3 regions of the Neorhizobium sp. USDA 3394 genome follow, and region 3 is predicted to be linked to each of the others. Evidence: predicted binding sites of a transcription regulator. Region 3 holds the regulator's gene; each other region holds the start of a gene.

The links. The regulator LexA, encoded in region 3, represses DNA repair genes until DNA is damaged. The targets are predictions, from matches to a motif close to TGTTCNNNNTGTGTTCNG.
Region 1: the regulator LexA is predicted to act here: its motif matches at 3,901-3,918, upstream of ACZ9EJ_RS14160 (nucleoside triphosphate pyrophosphohydrolase family protein).
Region 2: the regulator LexA is predicted to act here: its motif matches at 1,984-2,001, upstream of ACZ9EJ_RS16265 (DNA recombination protein RmuC).

What each region holds. Positions count from the first base shown of each region.
Region 1 is NZ_JBWCDU010000001.1:2,855,407-2,861,205, forward strand. Features, by position in the region: gene ACZ9EJ_RS14140 (cytochrome c oxidase assembly protein) at 1-236, shown strand, start outside; gene ACZ9EJ_RS14145 (cytochrome c oxidase subunit 3) at 288-1,163, shown strand; gene ACZ9EJ_RS14150 (SURF1 family protein) at 1,231-2,001, shown strand; gene tldD (metalloprotease TldD) at 2,095-3,510, shown strand; gene ACZ9EJ_RS14160 (nucleoside triphosphate pyrophosphohydrolase family protein) at 3,589-3,897, opposite strand; gene ACZ9EJ_RS14165 (sulfite exporter TauE/SafE family protein) at 4,027-4,818, shown strand; gene ACZ9EJ_RS14170 (polysaccharide deacetylase family protein) at 4,983-5,799, shown strand, end outside.
Region 2 is NZ_JBWCDU010000001.1:3,295,179-3,300,977, reverse strand. Features, by position in the region: gene ACZ9EJ_RS16270 (ribokinase) at 1-696, opposite strand, end outside; gene ACZ9EJ_RS16265 (DNA recombination protein RmuC) at 746-1,951, opposite strand; gene def (peptide deformylase) at 2,063-2,578, shown strand; gene fmt (methionyl-tRNA formyltransferase) at 2,637-3,572, shown strand; gene truA (tRNA pseudouridine(38-40) synthase TruA) at 3,572-4,336, shown strand; gene ACZ9EJ_RS16245 (hypothetical protein) at 4,350-4,946, opposite strand; gene ACZ9EJ_RS16240 (hypothetical protein) at 4,980-5,600, opposite strand; gene dapE (succinyl-diaminopimelate desuccinylase) at 5,584-5,799, opposite strand, start outside.
Region 3 is NZ_JBWCDU010000001.1:1,941,462-1,947,260, forward strand. Features, by position in the region: gene eno (phosphopyruvate hydratase) at 1-133, opposite strand, end outside; gene kdsA (3-deoxy-8-phosphooctulonate synthase) at 244-1,092, opposite strand; gene ACZ9EJ_RS09215 (VOC family protein) at 1,097-1,969, opposite strand; gene lexA (transcriptional repressor LexA) at 2,170-2,889, shown strand; gene ACZ9EJ_RS09225 (ComEC/Rec2 family competence protein) at 2,870-5,392, opposite strand; gene gltA (citrate synthase) at 5,680-5,799, shown strand, end outside.

The DNA of each region.
Region 1 (5,799 bases), 910 kb from region 3:
TCAACAAGGTCGAGTGCTTCTGCTTTACCGAGCAGACGCTGCAGCCCGGCCAGTCGGTCCAGATGCCGGTGGTGTTCTTCGTTGACCCGGAGATCGCCACGGCCCAAGAGACCAAGAACATCAAGACGATCACCCTGTCCTACACCTTCTATCCGAGCGAGCCGGGCAAACCGGTCGCGGCTCTGCCGGAAGGCCCGAAGGCAGGCGCCCCGAAGACGGGCACAGGGAAACTTTGAGAGGGTTCGCCGGTTTTCCGGCGAAGCAGGCATTCATCCGGGGATTCTGACATGGCCGACGCGCATCAGAAAAATCACGACTACCACATCATCGATCCGAGCCCGTGGCCGATCCTGGCCTCACTTGGCGCCTTCGTCATGACCTTCGGCGGCGTAGGCTACATGCGTTATCTGCATGGCGGCCAGTTCCATATCTTCGGTCTGGACCTTGCGACACCGTGGATCTTCTACATCGGCCTGGCGATCATCATCTACACGATGATCGGCTGGTGGGCGGACACGATCAAGGAAGGCAATTCGGGCGCCCATACCCGCGTCGTCTCGCTGCACCTGCGCTACGGCATGATCATGTTCATCGCTTCCGAAGTGATGTTCTTCGTCGCGTGGTTCTGGGCCTTTTTCGATGCCAGCCTCTATGCCAACGAGGCGATCCAGGCGACCCGCGTCGAGTTTCTCGGCGGTCAGTGGCCGCCGAAGGGCGTCGAGGTGCTCGATCCCTGGCACCTGCCGATCTACAACACGGTCATCCTGCTTCTGTCGGGCACCTGCGTCACCTGGGCTCACCACGCGCTGCTGCACGGCGACCGCAAGGGCCTGATCAGCGGTCTGGCGCTCACCGTAGCACTCGGCATCCTGTTCTCCTGCGTCCAGGCTTACGAGTATATTCACGCTCCGTTCGCCTTCTCGAACTCGATCTACGGCGCGACCTTCTTCATGGCGACCGGCTTCCACGGTTTCCACGTGCTGGTCGGCACGATCTTCTTGGCTGTCTGCCTGCTGCGCGCCGTCAACGGCGGTTTCACGCCCACCAAGCATTTCGGCTTCGAAGCCGCCGCCTGGTACTGGCACTTCGTCGACGTGGTATGGCTGTTCCTCTTCTTCGCCATCTACATCTGGGGTGGCTGGGGCGCACCGCTCGCCCACTGAGCCAGGGGACATGAATTCCGGGAGGGCGGCGACAAGCCGCCCTTCTGCTTTTTGAGGACTGGAACGAATGGCAACCAAGGCTCCCTCGCGAACCGCATCGGATAAGACGCCCGGCCGCGGCCGTGGCCGGCTGGTCGCGACCGCGGTCGTGGTGCTGGCGGCGCTCGCCATCCTGCTGTCGCTCGGCACCTGGCAGGTGGAGCGGCTGCATTGGAAGGAAGGGCTGCTTGCCGATATCGCCCAGCGGCGGGCGGCGGCCCCCGTCCTGCTTTCCGACATCGAAGCGATCCGGAAATCCGGCGGCGATATCGAATACCGCCGGGTATCGGTCACCGGCACGTTCGACCACGCCAGGGAACGACATTTCTTCGCGACCTTCGGCGGCCAGACCGGCTTCTACGTCTACACCCCGTTGACGCTTGCCGACGGGCGCATCCTGTTCGTCAACCGCGGTTTCGTGCCCTATGAAATGAAGGACCCGAAGACCCGCAGCGCCGGCGAAGTTGCCGGCCCGCAGACCGTCACCGGATATGCGCGGGTGCGGCTTGGGGAAAAGCCCTCCTCCATCGTTCCGGACAACGATCTCGCCAAGAACATCTTCTACTGGAAGGATCTCGATGCCATGGCCTCGACCACCGGTATCGAGGCGTCGAAGGTCGTGCAGTTCTTCGTGGATGCCGATGGGTCGATCGTCAATCCGGGCGGCTGGCCCAAGGGCGGCGTCACCCAGTTCGACCTGCCGAACAGCCATCTGCAATATGCCGTGACCTGGTACGGCCTTGCCGCGGCCCTCGTTGCCGTCGTCATCGGCATGATCTTCCGCCGCAAACGCGCCTGAGCCCGCAGGATAGGCTTGCTTCGGTCCCTCCCCGGACCTACATCGGTTGGAGCAGAGCGCGCGTCTTCATAGGGCAGCGCCGAAGGAGCACCCATGAACACCGACCTTCTCAACCTTTTCGACTGCGACGAGACCAAGCTGCGCTCGATCCTCTCCGAGGCGCTTACCGGCGCCGATGACGGCGAGCTTTTCGTGGAGCATGCCCAGGCGGAATCGCTGACCTTCGACAACGGCCGCCTGAAGGGCGGCTCGTTCAACACGGACCAGGGGTTCGGACTGCGCTCGGTCGCCGGCGAAGCGGTCGGTTATGCCCATGCGGGCGAGCTTTCGGCCGCAGCGCTCTCCCGCGCCTCGGATGCGGTGCGGGCCGTCACCGCCGGTTATTCCGGTTCCTACGCGGCCGCTCCCCAGCGCACCAACAAGAAATATTACGGCGACGAGAACCCGATCGGCAGCCCCAGCTTCGAGGAGAAGGTCAAGCTGCTCACCGATATCGACGCCTATCTGCGCAACAAGGACGACAAGGTGCGGCAGGTGACGGCCACCGTTTCGGCAAGCTGGCAGGTGGTCGATATCCTGCGCGCCGACGGACACCGGGTGCAGGACATCCGCCCGATGACCCGCATCAACATTTCCGTCGTCGTCGGTGACGGCGACCGGCAGGAAAGCGGGTCGTTCGGCACGGGCGGCCGTATCGGCTTCGGCGATTTCGTGACGGAAGGCAACTGGCAGACCGGCGCCGACGAGGCGCTGCGCCAGGCGCTCGTCAACCTCACCGCCATAGACGCACCCGCCGGCACGATGGATGTCGTGCTCGGCTCCGGCTGGCCGGGCGTGATGTTGCACGAAGCGGTCGGCCATGGGCTGGAAGGCGATTTCAACCGAAAGAAGACCTCTGCCTTCGCCGGGCTTCTCGGCGAGATGGTCGCGGCTCCCGGTGTCACGGTCGTCGACGACGGCACGATCGACAACCGCCGCGGCTCGCTCACCATAGACGACGAAGGCACGCCTTCCGCCTACAACGTGCTGATCGAGAATGGCAAGCTGGTCGGCTACATGCAGGACCGCCAGAACGCCCGGCTGATGGGCGTCGCACCGACCGGCAACGGCCGCCGCCAGGGTTATGCCTATACGCCGATGCCGCGGATGACCAATACCTACATGCTCGGCGGCGACAAAACGCCGGAAGAGATCATCGCCTCGGTGAAGAAGGGCATCTATGCCGTCTCCTTCGGCGGCGGCCAGGTCGACATCACCTCCGGAAAATTCGTGTTCGGCTGCACCGAGGCCTACATGATCGAGGATGGCAAAATTGGCCCGGCCATCAAGGGCGCCATGCTGATCGGCAACGGCCCGGATGCGATGCGCCGCGTTTCGATGGTCGGCAACGACATGAAGCTCGACACCGGCATCGGCAATTGCGGCAAGGGCGGCCAATGGGTCCCCGTCGGCGTCGGCCAGCCGCATCTGCGGATGGACCAGGTAACGGTGGGTGGGACGAAGGCGTAAGGCGGAGCAATTTGCCTGGCGATAGAGACGCTGAGGTTTCTATCGCCAGATTCCAATCCCGGCGTATGAGCCTGAAACTCACCCCTCCTCCGGTCTGAACAGCCACTTCCGCTCGATGGCCGACGCGAGGTCGATCCGGTTGTTGCGGGCAAACAACAGAACGTGGCCGAGCAGGTCCGCCGTTTCGTCGGCGAGGTCGCGGCTGAGATCCTCGTCGGTCCTGCCCTTCCTGCGCCCGCGTCCGGTGGCGCGGTTCCAGGCCTGGGTCAGTTCGCCCATCTCTTCCTGCAGCTTCAGGACAAACCAGTCCGGATCGCGCACCATCCCGTGGTGTTGCGCATAATCCGCCGACGCGGCCTCGAATTGTGCGGTGAGCTTGCCCAGCATGATTGTTCTCCTTTTGTATCCACAGGAGAATGCCGATTCTCGACCAGTGTCCAGAGGGTTTGCTTGACACCCCCGCCCAAATCCCGGCAGGTGCGGACCATCCCGAAGCCCTTGACCACGGCATTTTGCATGGACCCCGCCAGCCCGATTTCCACTTTCCTAGATGCATGGATTCCGGGCCATGGGCCGGCACAGCTTGTCTTTCTTTTCCTCTCGGCACTGATCGCCGGGCTGGCGCGCGGATTTTCCGGTTTCGGCGGTGCGTTGATCTTCGTTCCGCTCGCCGGAGCTGCCGTCGGGCCGAAGATCGCCCCTGCCCTGCTGCTCGTCATCGACGGGGTGACGACGCTCGGCATGGTGCCGGACGGCTGGAAGCGCGCCAACCGCCGCGAGGTGGGCACGATGCTGATCGGGACGCTGATCGGCGTGCCGGTGGGCACGACGCTGCTGGCGGTGATCGACCCGACGGCACTGCGCTGGCTGATCTCGGTTGTCGTGCTCTTTCTGCTGGTCTTCCTGATTTCCGGCTGGCGTTACCACGGCAAACCGAAGACGCCGCTGACGATCGGCGTCGGAGCGCTTGCCGGCCTGTTCGGTGGGGCCGCACAACTCTCCGGTCCCCCGGTCGTCGCCTACTGGCTCGGAGGTGCCATTCCGCCGCTCACCGTGCGCGCCAACCTCATCCTCTATTTCGCGCTTGCGACGGTGATCTCGGCCACCGCCTATGTCGTCGGCGGTCTTTTGACATTCGACGTTCTTGCCCTCGCTTTGATCGCCGGGCCGGGTTACGGCCTCGGTGTGATCGCCGGCTCGAAACTGTTCGGATTTGCCTCCGAAGGCACTTTTCGGCGCATCTGCTTCATGCTGATCGCCATGGCGGCGATCGTCAGCCTGCCGCTTTTCGACGCGTTGCGGCCCTGAGCAGGATTCAGCGCGGATTATTCAGCAAGACTTAACCCGTCCGAGAGTAGGGTCGGCCTCACCGAAGTAACGTGGGCGTGATCGCGGTGGGGAATACCAGGGAGAGGTTTCAGGCGCTTTGGCGCCGGGATGTCAAACGCCGGCTTGTCGCCGGTGGCCTCGACATGGCTGCCGCACTTGCGCGTGCCGGGATGATGCCCAATGCCCGCGGTCACGGCGCCATATTCACGCTCCACCATGTGCGGCCGAAACAGAGCCGGCCGCTGCAGCCGAGCGGGCATCTGGAAGTGACACCGGATTTCCTCGGCGAAGCGATCGAGCGGCTTTCGGCCGAAGGTTACGAGTTCATCCCTTTGAGCGACGTGCCGGCGCGGCTTGCCGCACCGACCAAACAACCGTTCGCGGCCTTCACGCTCGATGACGGCTACCGCAACAATGCCGAATATGCCCTGCCCGTCTTTGCCCGCCACGGCGTGCCCTTCACCATTTTCGTCACCCGCGGGTTTGCCGAGCGGACCCATTCACTATGGTGGGAGACGGTTGCCGAACTGCTCGGCCGCGAACGGGAAGTGACGTTCGACTTCGGCGGCGGATCCGAAGTCCTCGACCTCACCTCCGAGGCCCGCAAGTTTGACGCATTCGACCGGTTTTCCAGCTATGTCCTGGAAGTCGAGGAATCCACCGCTGTCTCGCGGATCGATGCGCTGGCGAGAAAACACGGCGTCGATCCGCTGAAGATCACCGCCGACCTGACCATGAATGCCGAGGAGCTCCGCTCGGTCGCCGCCCATCCGCTGGCTTCGCTCGGCGCCCATACGACAAGCCACCGGGCGGTCGCCCGCCTTTCGGCGGAAGATGCCCGCGCGGAAATGGAGCAGTCGGCCGACTGGATCGAGGGCCTGATCGGCGAACGGCCGGCCACGATCGCCTATCCCTATGGCAGCCGCGCCGCGGTTTCCGAGCGCGACTATGCGACCGCGA
Region 2 (5,799 bases), 1.4 Mb from region 3:
CACGATCGCTCCGTCGCGGATCGCAACCACGCCGTCGCCACCGAGCGTGACGACGAATGTCTGGCCGGTTTCCGCATGCAGCTTTCTCAACATGTCCTGGCGGGCCGCAGCGTCCGGGATCGGGCTTCCGGCCAGCAGTTCGAATTCCGTTTCATTGGCGACCACGATATCTGCGAGCCGGGCTAGCCGGGCCGCATCGCCGGTCAGCGGCGCCGTGTTGATCACCGTCAGCACGCCTTTGGCACGCGCCGCGTTGAGCGCCGTCTCTACCGCCTCGGCCGGGATTTCGAGTTGCAGCATCAGGATATCGCCGGCCTTCATGGCCTTGACCGCCGCCTCGGCCTGCGCCGCGCTCACCGTACCGTTGGCACCGGCCACCACCGCGATCATGTTTTCGCCCGTGCCCCCCACTAGGATCAAGGCCGTGCCGGTTGGATCGGTTACGCGCGCGACCGCGGAGAGATCGACCTTAGCGTCATCGAGAAGTGCCAGCGCCGGCGTCGCAAAACCATCCTCCCCAACGGCTCCGGCCATATGCACCGTGCTTCCGGCGCGGCGGGCGGCGAGAGCCTGGTTGGCGCCCTTGCCACCGGCGGCGGTCGCAAAGCTTGATCCCTCGACCGTCTCGCCCGGTTGGGGCAGACGCTCGGTCGTGGCGATGAGATCCATGTTGATGGAGCCGAGGACGGTGATCATGGCGGGCCTGCGTGCTAGATTTAAAGTCGCGCGACACTGCCCGAGAGAGTTACTCCTCGTCAACCACCCGCAGTTTGAGAAGACCGGTACGGCTTTCGACCACCTTCGCCTGTGGCAGGTCTCGGACTGCTTCGGCTACCACCGGAGCCTCCAGCTCGAGAGCCTCGATCTTGGCGCCGCGGCGGTTGAGCTTGTCGGTGGACGTCATGATCTGCTCGACATCCTTCTGCGCCGCGAAGAAATGCGCCTGGAGCTTGCGGGTGCGGTCGTCAAGACGCGAAAGATCCTCGATCAGCAGCGCCACTTCGCCCTGGATGAGATGCGCTTGCTCGCGCATCCGCTGGTCCTTCAAGACCGCCTGGATGACCTGAATGGACAGCATCAGCAGTGAGGGCGAGACAATGACGATCCGGGAACGTTGGGCCTTCTGCACGGCGCTCTCGAAATGCTCGTGGATCTCGGCGAAGATCGATTCCGACGGCACGAAGAGGAAGGCCATTTCCTGCGTTTCGCCCGGGATCAGGTATTTTTCCGAGACATCGCGGATGTGGACCTCGAGGTCGCGCTTGAATGCCTGGCTGGCGGCCCGCCGGGCCTCAGGAGCGGCGGCCTCGCGAAAAGCGTTCCAGGCTTCGAGCGGAAATTTGGCGTCGATCACCAAAGGCGGAGCGCCGTTCGGCATCCTGATCGTGCAGTCGGGCCTGGTGCCGTTCGAAAGCGTGGTCTGGAAGCCGTAGGCGCCCATCGGCAACCCGTCGGCAATGATCGCTTCCATTCGACCCTGGCCGAAGGCGCCGCGTGTCTGCTTGTTGGACAGGATCGCCTGCAGGCCGACGACGTCCTTTGCGAGAGTCTGGATATTGTTCTGGGCAGCGTCTATCACCGCCAGCCGTTCCTGCAGCCGCTGCAGGTTCTCGTGCGTCGACTTGGTCTGCTCGGTGATGCTAGCGCCGATCCGGTGCGTCATGCCGTCGAGCCGCTGGCTGACCGACTGGTTGAGTTCCGATTGCCGCGTCGAAAGCGTTTCCGCCATGGCCGACAGCCGGCCCTGCATTTCGCTCTGGGCTCTCAGGAGTTCGGAAAGCCGGGCCTCACCTTCCATCGCCCGCAAGTCCGCATCTTCCCGCCGCTGAAGGGATGCCCGGCGCGCCAGAAACAGCCATAACAGCAGCAATGCCGCTCCACACATCACCGCCACCACGGCAGCGCGGGGGTCGTCGGAGAAACGGGAAAGGCTCGCAACAAGGTTATCCATGGCGGGAAACTAACAGAATTTTGCGGCTTGAAAAGATCAAAACGTGAACACTCTGCTTCCTCGGGCCGTAATTTCTATTCCTTCGGAAAAAAAGATGGGTTATGGGAAGCCATGACGATCAAGCCTCTGATTATTCTGCCTGACCCGATCCTGCGTCAGGTTTCCAAGCCGATAGAGCGTGTTGACGCCGAGCTTCTAAGGCTCGCCGACGACATGCTGGAGACCATGTACGACGCGCCGGGCATCGGCCTTGCTGCGATCCAGATCGGCGTGCCGCGCCGCCTGCTCGTCGTCGATATCGCGCGCGAGGGCGAGGAAAAGCAGCCGCAGGTCTTCATCAATCCGGAGATCGTCAAATCCTCCGACGAGAGTTCCGTCTATGAAGAGGGCTGCCTCTCCATTCCGGAATATTATGCCGAGGTGGAACGCCCGGCGACCGTCAGCGTCAAGCATCTCGGCCGTGACGGCAAGGAATATGTGGTAGAGGCAGATGGCCTGCTCGCCACCTGCCTGCAGCATGAGATCGATCACCTCAATGGCGTGCTTTTCATCGACCATATTTCCCGCCTGAAGCGCGAGATGGTGATCAAGAAATTCACCAAGGCTGCCAAGTCCAAGGCGGTCTGAACCGCCGCTCAGGCGATCCGAAGCAAGAAGGCGCGGTCTTTTGGGACGCGGAACGTCCATGTCTCTTCGCATCATCTTCATGGGAACGCCGGAATTTTCCGTGCCGACGCTGCAGAGCCTCAAGCACGCGGGCCATGAGATCGTCGCGGTCTATACCCAGCCGCCGCGCCCGGGTGGCCGTCGCGGGCTCGATCTCGTGAAGTCGCCGGTGCATCAGGCCGCCGAACTGCTGGGCATTCCTGTTTTCACGCCGGTGAATTTCAAGGATCCCGAAGAGCGCGAAAAGTTCCGCGCGCTCGATGCGGATGTTGCCGTCGTCGTCGCGTATGGCCTGCTGCTGCCGGAAGCGATCCTGACCGGCACCAAGCTCGGTTGCTATAACGGCCATGCTTCGCTCCTGCCGCGTTGGCGCGGTGCCGCACCGATCCAGCGGGCGATCATGGCCGGCGATAAGAAAACCGGGATGATGGTCATGCAGATGGAAAAGGGCCTCGATACCGGCCCCGTCGCGCTGACGAGCGAAGTGGAAATCGGCGACAACATGACCGCCGGCGAACTGCACGACAGGCTGATGCTGGTCGGCGCCCGTGCGATGGTCGAGGCGATGGGCAAGCTCGAAGCCAACGACCTGCCGTTGACGCCGCAATCGTCGGAAGGCGTGCTTTATGCCGCCAAGATCGACAAGGGCGAGACGCGCATCGATTTCTCGAAGTCGGCACGAGATGTGCACAACCACATCCGCGGCCTGTCACCGTTTCCTGGCGCGTGGTTCGAGGCCGAGATCAACGGAAAGCCGGAGCGCGTAAAGGTTCTCGGGTCGGAGGTCGGCGAAGGGCAGGGGGAGCCCGGAACGGTTTTGGACGACACGTTGACCGTTGCCTGCACCGAGGGTGCCGTGCGGCTCCTGAAATTGCAGAAGGCGGGGGCTAAGCCTCTGGTGGCGGCGGAGTTCCTGCGGGGCACGCCGCTTGGGCCTGGCACGAGGCTCTCCTGATGCCACGATTCCGCATGACCGTCGAATATGACGGCACGCCTTATGTCGGCTGGCAGAAGCAGGAGAACGGCCATTCGGTCCAGTCGGCACTTGAAAAAGCCATCCTGTCGCTGACCAAGGAAACGGTGCTGGTCAAGGGTGCCGGGCGCACGGATTCCGGCGTTCATGCGCGCGGACAGGTCGTGCACGTGGATCTCTCGCGGCCATGGGAACCGCACAAGCTGCGCAATGCGCTGAACGCCTATCTGGGAATGGCTCACGAGAAGGTGGCGGTCATTGATGTGCGGGCTGTCGATGACGCATTTGATGCGCGCTTTTCGGCCGTGCGCCGGCACTATCTCTACCGTATCATTTCGCGCGCCGCACCATTGGCGCTGGAGGCAAAGCGCGCCTGGTGGGTGACCCGGGATCTGGACCACGAAGTCATGCACGCCGCCGCCCAGACACTGGTCGGAAAGCATGACTTCACGACATTTCGTTCGGTTCATTGCCAGGCGAAAAGCCCCGTCCGCACACTGGACCTGCTGGACGTAACGCGTAGCGGTGATCTGATCGAAATTCGCGCGACGGCGCAGAGTTTCCTGCACAATCAGATACGTTCGCTCGCCGGTACGCTTAAACTTGCCGGCGAAGGCCGCATGACGCCGGCAGACGTCCGCGCAGCGCTGGATGCGCGCGATCGCAAGGCCTGCGGGCCGGTGGCGCCGCCGGAGGGGCTTTATTTCATGCGCGTCGATTATCCAGGCGACCGAGTAGAGCCCTGAAGCGCCTGCTTCATCAGAGCGGATAGATGCCGAGGAAACGCTGCAGCGCTTCGGTCAGCAGCATGCCCGGCACGATCAGCACCAGCACCAGCGTGGTGACCATCAGCGGCTGTGGCCCGCAGATCATCCGCATCACCCGCGATACAGCGACGATCATGGCGATCAGCAGTGCGAAATGGACAAAGGCCAGAACGGCATCGAGGCTGGGCGGCAACAGGAAGCGCAGGCTCAGGAGACCGTAGAGATAGGCAAACGGAACCGAGAGCCAGTTGACGGTGACTACGACGGCCGGAAACTTTCGGGCAATGCCGAGAAGCGAGCAGAGTACGCCGGCAAGGATCAGCGGCACCAACCAGTTGAAGATTTCCAGCATCGCCATGCGAACGAAGAAAATCCCGCCGATCCCTGCGCCGGGCGGCATGCCTTCGAGCAGATAGTCACGCCACCACAGCCACGAGATGAACGCTCCCGGCAGGCACCAGACGAACGCCCAGAACGAGCGCATCATGCCGCGATCGGAAATGTCGAGCAGGCGGAAACCCTGCGCATCGCCCCGGATCAGCAGCCACAGACCGCTCAGATAAAGTCTGACTTCAGCATAGGAGGGCAAGGCGGCCTCCTCGCAAAACGGCGAAATCACGCATCAGGTTAACGAAACCCCCATGAGATTCTCCAGTTTGCGCGCAACAATGACTTCCGCCAGAACCACGAGCCCCAAGGTCGCAATTCGGATCATCACCGGGCCGCCCATGACGGTTCTCAGGATGCACCACATGAGAAAAAGGGCGGTGATCAGAAGGGTTGTCGCCAGCGCGATCGAGCCGTAGCCGGCAAGGCTTGCAAGGGCACCATGCTGATCGGAGAAGAAGGCGACAGGCGCCAGGATGACATAGGTCGCATTGGCGAGCGGGACGGTAAACCAGTTGCGCACTACGATCAGAATCCGGACGAGTGGCATGAAGCGCAGAATGAGGCCGAGGGCGACGAGCGCTACGGTCGGCACGATCCACTGGGCCGCTTCGAGGACCAGCATCTTCAGGAAAAAGATGAAGGAATAGTCCTCTCGTTGAGGGAAGTGGCGGAGGTATTCCATCCACCGGAAGATCCAGCCGACAACCAGTGCCGGCGCGCACCAGGCGACCGCCCAGAACGAACGCAACACGCCCTCGTCCGAGATGTCGAACGGCCGCAGGCCGCGCGCATCCCCGCGGATCAGCAGCCAGAGGCCGCCGAGGTAAAGCCTGACGTCATGATAGGAGGGCATTATCGAACCAGCGGGAGATGAATGTCCCATAGATCTGGGTAAGCGTCTCCAGATCGGCAAGGGCCACGCGCTCGTCGATCATGTGCATGGTCTGTCCGACCAGGCCAAATTCGACAACAGGGCAGTAATCCTTGATGAACCGGGCATCCGACGTGCCGCCGGTCGTGGAAAGTTTCGGCACCTTGCCGGTCACGCTTTC
Region 3 (5,799 bases):
CGCCGGTGGAGGCGCCCGACGGAACGGCCGCGCGGCCCATCGAACCGTCTTCCAGATAGACATCCACCTCGACGGTCGGATTGCCGCGGCTGTCGAGAATTTCGCGTGCGATGATATCGGTGATGGCGGTCAAGGGTCTCTCCCTGGGTTTGGACTTGACGTCATGAGGTCACTGAAAATGTCTCATAATCAATGACACGAAAATTACAATCGAAGCAGTTTGCGCGCTTTTTGTGAGCGGGCTCAAACCGCCTTGGCGACGGCATCGAGCGCAAGCAGCTTTTCGAGCAGCCGCGGCATGTCCTTCAGATGCACCATGTTGGGGCCGTCCGAGGGCGCGTTGTCCGGGTCCTCGTGCGTTTCGATGAACAGGCCCGCTATGCCGACGGCGACCGCTGCCCGCGCGAGGACCGGCACCATGGTGCGGTCTCCTCCTGTGGAGCCTCCCTGCCCGCCAGGCTGCTGTACGGAATGCGTCGCATCGAAGATCACCGGCGCGCCCATGGACGCCATGATCGGCAGCGAACGCATGTCGGAGACCAGCGTGTTGTAGCCAAAGGAGGCGCCACGTTCGCACAGCAGAACGTTCGGGTTGCCGCTCTGGGTGATTTTGGCGAGCACGTTCTTCATGTCCCAGGGCGCCAGGAACTGGCCCTTCTTGACGTTGATGACGCGGCCGGTCCTGGCGGCTGCGACAAGCAGGTCCGTCTGGCGGGAGAGGAAAGCCGGTATCTGCAGGATGTCGACCGTCTCCGCCACGACGGCGCATTGCTCTTCCGTGTGAATGTCGGTCAGGACCGGAAACCCGAATTCCTTCTTGAGGTCGGCGAAGATCTCCATGGCGGTTTCGAGCCCGATGCCGCGCTTGCCGGAAATCGACGTGCGGTTGGCCTTGTCGTAGGAGGACTTGTAGACGAGGCCGATGCCGAGCTTGCCGCAGAGTTCCTTCAGCGCATCCGCCATCATGAAGGCGTGGTCGCGGCTTTCCATCTGGCAGGGGCCGGCGATCAGCGACAGCTTTGCATCCTGCGCGAAAACCACCTTGCCGTCTCCTTCGCCGACGGAGACGCGTGGATTGGCGGTAACTTCCATGAACCTATTCCTCGAAGCCGAACAAAACACCCTGGCCGGGCGCCGCCGAGACGAGAACACGGCCCTCCCGGCGGACGAATGCGACGTCATTAGCAGCAAGGGTGATCTCTGTCACGGCAAGATCGGCCGTCTTGAAGATGATCGCCCGGCCGCGCAGGCCTTCGGCGCCCGGCGTCGACGGAAGGGCGAATTCCGCTTCGAGTTCGTGATCCTGCAGGATGCGAATGCGGGCATTGGCCGCGGCAAGCTCGAGCGATGCAGGCTCCGGCTTGGCCTTTGTCATCAGCACCTGCTCGGCCAGGGCTGAGAAATCGGAGGGCGCCGATGCCGACAGAATGATCTCGCCCAGCCCCAAGACCGCATTGGAATGGCGCTCCAGTTCGCCGCGATCGGCCGGCAGAGGGTTGATGCGCTGGCAGGAAAACATCAGGAAGTCGGGTGCCCGGTCATCTGCCGCAAAAGCCAGCCGGAAGCTCGCCTCGGTTTCGGAGCCGTCGGGCAAGGTCATCCCGCGGGAAAATTCCAGCACGTCGCCTGCCGAGACGCCACGCATTTTGAAACGCGCGTGATCGGCCATCGCGTCGCCCGTGGCGACAACGAGCCCCGAGAAGCCCTGCCTGTCGCGTGCCCCGCGGAAGGCCAGATCGCGTGCGGTAAAAACGTTGCCGCGCTTGGCGGCAGCGCTCGCATGGCGGCGATTGGCAAGGGCCAGCGGCTCCAGATAGCTGCCATCCGAGAAGAACACACAAGCATTGGCTGTGCCGAAAGGATGAAAAGCGTCGGGCGCAACTGTAAAACCGAGCTTCGTGAGCCGGGAACGCGCAGCGGTAAGTCCCGCCACCGGCAGCACGAGATGATCGATCGGTCTTGCGTTCACGCGAGGGCCCCCGGGATTGGAATCGCATAGCTACTTTGGCAGCGGGCTCGCGCCGCGCAAGTGGTGAGACACGAGATATCTGGCACGCATCTATGAAGAAAAAATCATCATACTTCACGAAAATTTAGGGACTTGCGGAACACATATGGAACATATAGTGTCTGTTCTGGATTTGTTTCCGACTCTGAGGGTGCCAAAAGATGCTCACGCGCAAACAACAGGAATTGCTTCTGTTCATTCACGAACGCATGAAGGAATCCGGCGTCCCGCCGTCATTCGACGAAATGAAGGACGCTCTCGACCTCGCATCCAAGTCCGGCATCCACCGCCTGATCACGGCACTTGAGGAACGCGGCTTCATCCGCCGCCTGCCGAACCGGGCCCGGGCGCTCGAAGTCATCAAGCTGCCGGAAGCCTATTCGCCGAGCATGCAGCCGCGGCGCGGTTTTTCGCCAAGCGTCATCGAGGGCAGCCTCGGCAAACCGCAGCCGGTCGCGGCGCCTCAGAAACCCGCCGCCAACGACGACTCTTCGAACGCCACGACCGTTCCGGTCATGGGCCGCATCGCCGCCGGCGTGCCGATCTCGGCGATCCAGAACAACACGCATGACATCGCGGTGCCAGCCGAGATGATCGGTTCAGGCGAACATTATGCGCTCGAGGTCAAGGGCGATTCGATGATCGAGGCCGGCATCCTGGACGGCGACACCGTGATCATCCGCAACAGCAATACGGCCAATCCGGGCGATATCGTTGTGGCGCTGGTGGACGACGAGGAAGCGACGCTGAAGCGCTTCCGCCGCCGCGGCGCATCGATCGCCCTCGAGGCCGCCAACCCCGCCTACGAAACCCGCATCTTCGGGCCGGACCGGGTGAAAATCCAGGGCAAGCTCGTCGGTCTCATCCGCCGTTATCATTGATCATCCGCCGGAGCGGTTCCGGCAACGATCTGTCGAACGCCTGGCTTCGCCAATCATAGTGGCGGTGCCTGCTCCAGGGACGGTCTGCGCCCGCCATGGCCGCACGGGCCTGCCAGCGCCGAATGTCGGTCGCGCCGTTGAGGAAAATCTCCAGGGCGCCCGCCTTGCGAAGCGTGGCACCATTGATCATCAGGGCGCCGGACCGGCATTGGTCGAAGCGGGCACGCGGCGCAATGACAAGATTGGCGGCATCGCAGGCGGCGCCTGCATAACGGCTATCCTCGACAGCGATGACGATGCCCTTGCCGGTGCCTGCCGCACACCAGGCGGTCGGCTCACAGGTGAAGCGGCCGGCAGGCGCCTGTTTTATACTCGATTTTGCCGTTTCGAGTTCCTGCGGTGTCAGTTCGCGGCGCCCGTTGGTTTTCTCGCCGGGAGGCTTGTCGTCGGGTGGCCTCTCGTCGGGAGGCTTGTCCCTGGGTGGCGACATTTCGGGCTTGGTGGGATCGCCGAGCAGAAGTGCCCTCTTCCATTGGTCGTAGACAAAGTCGGGCGGGCGGGCGCGATTGGTGGCGACCCCTTCTCCATCGACAAGTGCGACCATCGTCCCGTCTTCCGAGATCAGGATGTCCGGGAGGGGCATCGACCGCTCCTGCCAGGAAAGCAGCAGAGCGGTCGCCATCAGCGGTAGGCCTATCAGTCTCAGTCTCGTCCTCAGCAGCGTCAGCAGCAGAAACCCTGCCGTCGCGACGGCCAGGAACCAGGGATGCTGCCGCCCTGTGCCGACATCGCCGCCCCAGGCCGCGATGTGTTTGGCAATGGCGATCACCCACTCCAGGCCGAGGCCCATGAGCTTCATGAAGGGAGCATCGAGGCCGAACGGCATCAGCAGCATGCCGGCCAGCCCCGCCGGCATGACCACGAAGGAGATGATCGGCATGGCGGCGAGGTTGGCGGCAAGGCCGTAGGTGGCGATACGGTGGAAATGCTCGACCGAGAACATCGCCGTCGAGATGCCGCCGATCAGCGAGGTCACGAAGACGCCGGCCGCGAAATTCCAGGACGCCAACAGCGGCGTCACCACAGGGTGACGGAATGGCAGAGGTTCGGGATCACGGCGTTCCGCCCTGTGTTTCCAGAGCGCGTAGCCGGCGACCAGGGCAGCGGTGGCGGCAAACGACATCTGGAAGCTCGGTCCCAGTATTTCCGAGGGCGACATGGCGATGATGACCAAAGCGGACAGCGCGACATTGCGCAGGCTGATCGACGGGCGATCGAAAAGCACGGCGACCAGCATGATCGCCATCATGATATAGGCCCGCTCGGCGGAAACGCCGAAACCGGAGATCAGGTAGTAGGCCGTCGCCATCATCAGCGCGCCGAATGCGGCGATCTTCTTGACCGGATAGGCCTGGGCGAAGCCCGTGAAGACGGAAAGCACGGTGCGCACGCCGACAAAGAAGATGCCGGCGGCCAGCGCCATGTTCAGCCCGGAAATGGCGACGATATGGGCGAGGCCCGACAGGCGCAGCGCCTCGGTGGTGTCTTCGGAAATCGCCCGGCGCTCGTCCGTGACGATCGCCGCGGCAAAGGCGCCGGGATCTCCGGGCACGGTCTCCCGGATACGGGTTGCGATTGCGCTGCGCAGATCGAAAAGCCCGGTTTCGACCTGCCCAACCCAGCTCCGGTCCGATTGGACGGCAGCCTGCTTTTTCGGCCGTCCATAGAAAAATCCAACCGCACCGATGCCATCGAAATAAGAGGAAAAGGCAAAATCGTTGAGGCCTGGCAGGGCGGGTCCCGACGGGGGCGAAATGCGGGCGCGGCCGCTGATCGTCTCGCCGGTCCGGGCGGGTTCATGGCGGGACCTTGCCAGCAGAGATACACGCTGCGGTGGGCGCCTGACTTGCGGATTGTCGGTCCGCTCGATGCGGACGATGTAACGCCAGTTGCCCCGGGCATCGACCTCCCTGCGCTCGACCACGCCGGCGAGCTCGGTCGTCACCGGCGTATCGAGAATCACGGTGGACCGCCTCCAGGTCTCGAACTGCGCCAGCATCATGCCTGCGAGGAAGAGCGTGAGAGCGAGCGGCAAGAGGTGCGTGGCACCGGACCGGTAGCGCGAGACGGCCACAAACATCGCGCAGGCGCAAAAGAGGAGGAAATACGGCCAGAAAGCCGGGGTCTGCGGCAGAGCAAACCAGCAGGCGGCCCCTGCCCCGACGACAACGGGCAGAAAAAGGAAGCCGTGGCCATGGGCCACTTCCTCCTCCAGCATGACCGGGAGGCGGCGCCGCAGCCGGTCAAGGCGTCGGCTCGTCGAGCGGCGAAAGGAGCCGCCTGACGTGTGAACCGGTGGGTGGCGTTTGATCGCGGGAAAAAGTTCGGCCAGATCCCGGACCTTGACCGAGTCGGATGAGCCTCCGTTTACGCGCAGATCCGGCGACGGGGATATCAGCTTCCCTGCCTCGGCACGCGTCGGGAATGCATCTTCCTCCGGCATGAAACGCTCTGTTCGCCCCACCGCCAAACATGCGGCAATGCAACCTGCGCGTTTCCTCCCCGGCCGTCAACCGGCCGTTAAATATCGGGAATTCCGGGCCGCGAAAAGGGCTTGCAACAGGAAGTTGGACATCCAAGCAAAAGCCGCTGCCCAATAATTTTTCGCGCTGCACAAAATGCCGTCACGACAGCTTGGCATCAGCTTTCGGATCATATAGCTAAACGGTGGACGCTTAATTCTTGTGGCGCTTTTAGGGCGCCATGCCGCCAAAAGGTTGGAGGATCAGCATGACGGAAACAAGCGCAAATCTGGTAATCGGTGACAAGAAGGTCGACCTTCCGGTCAAGTCGGGCACGATCGGTCCTGACGTGGTCGATATCGGCGCTCTCTACAAGCACACCGGTACC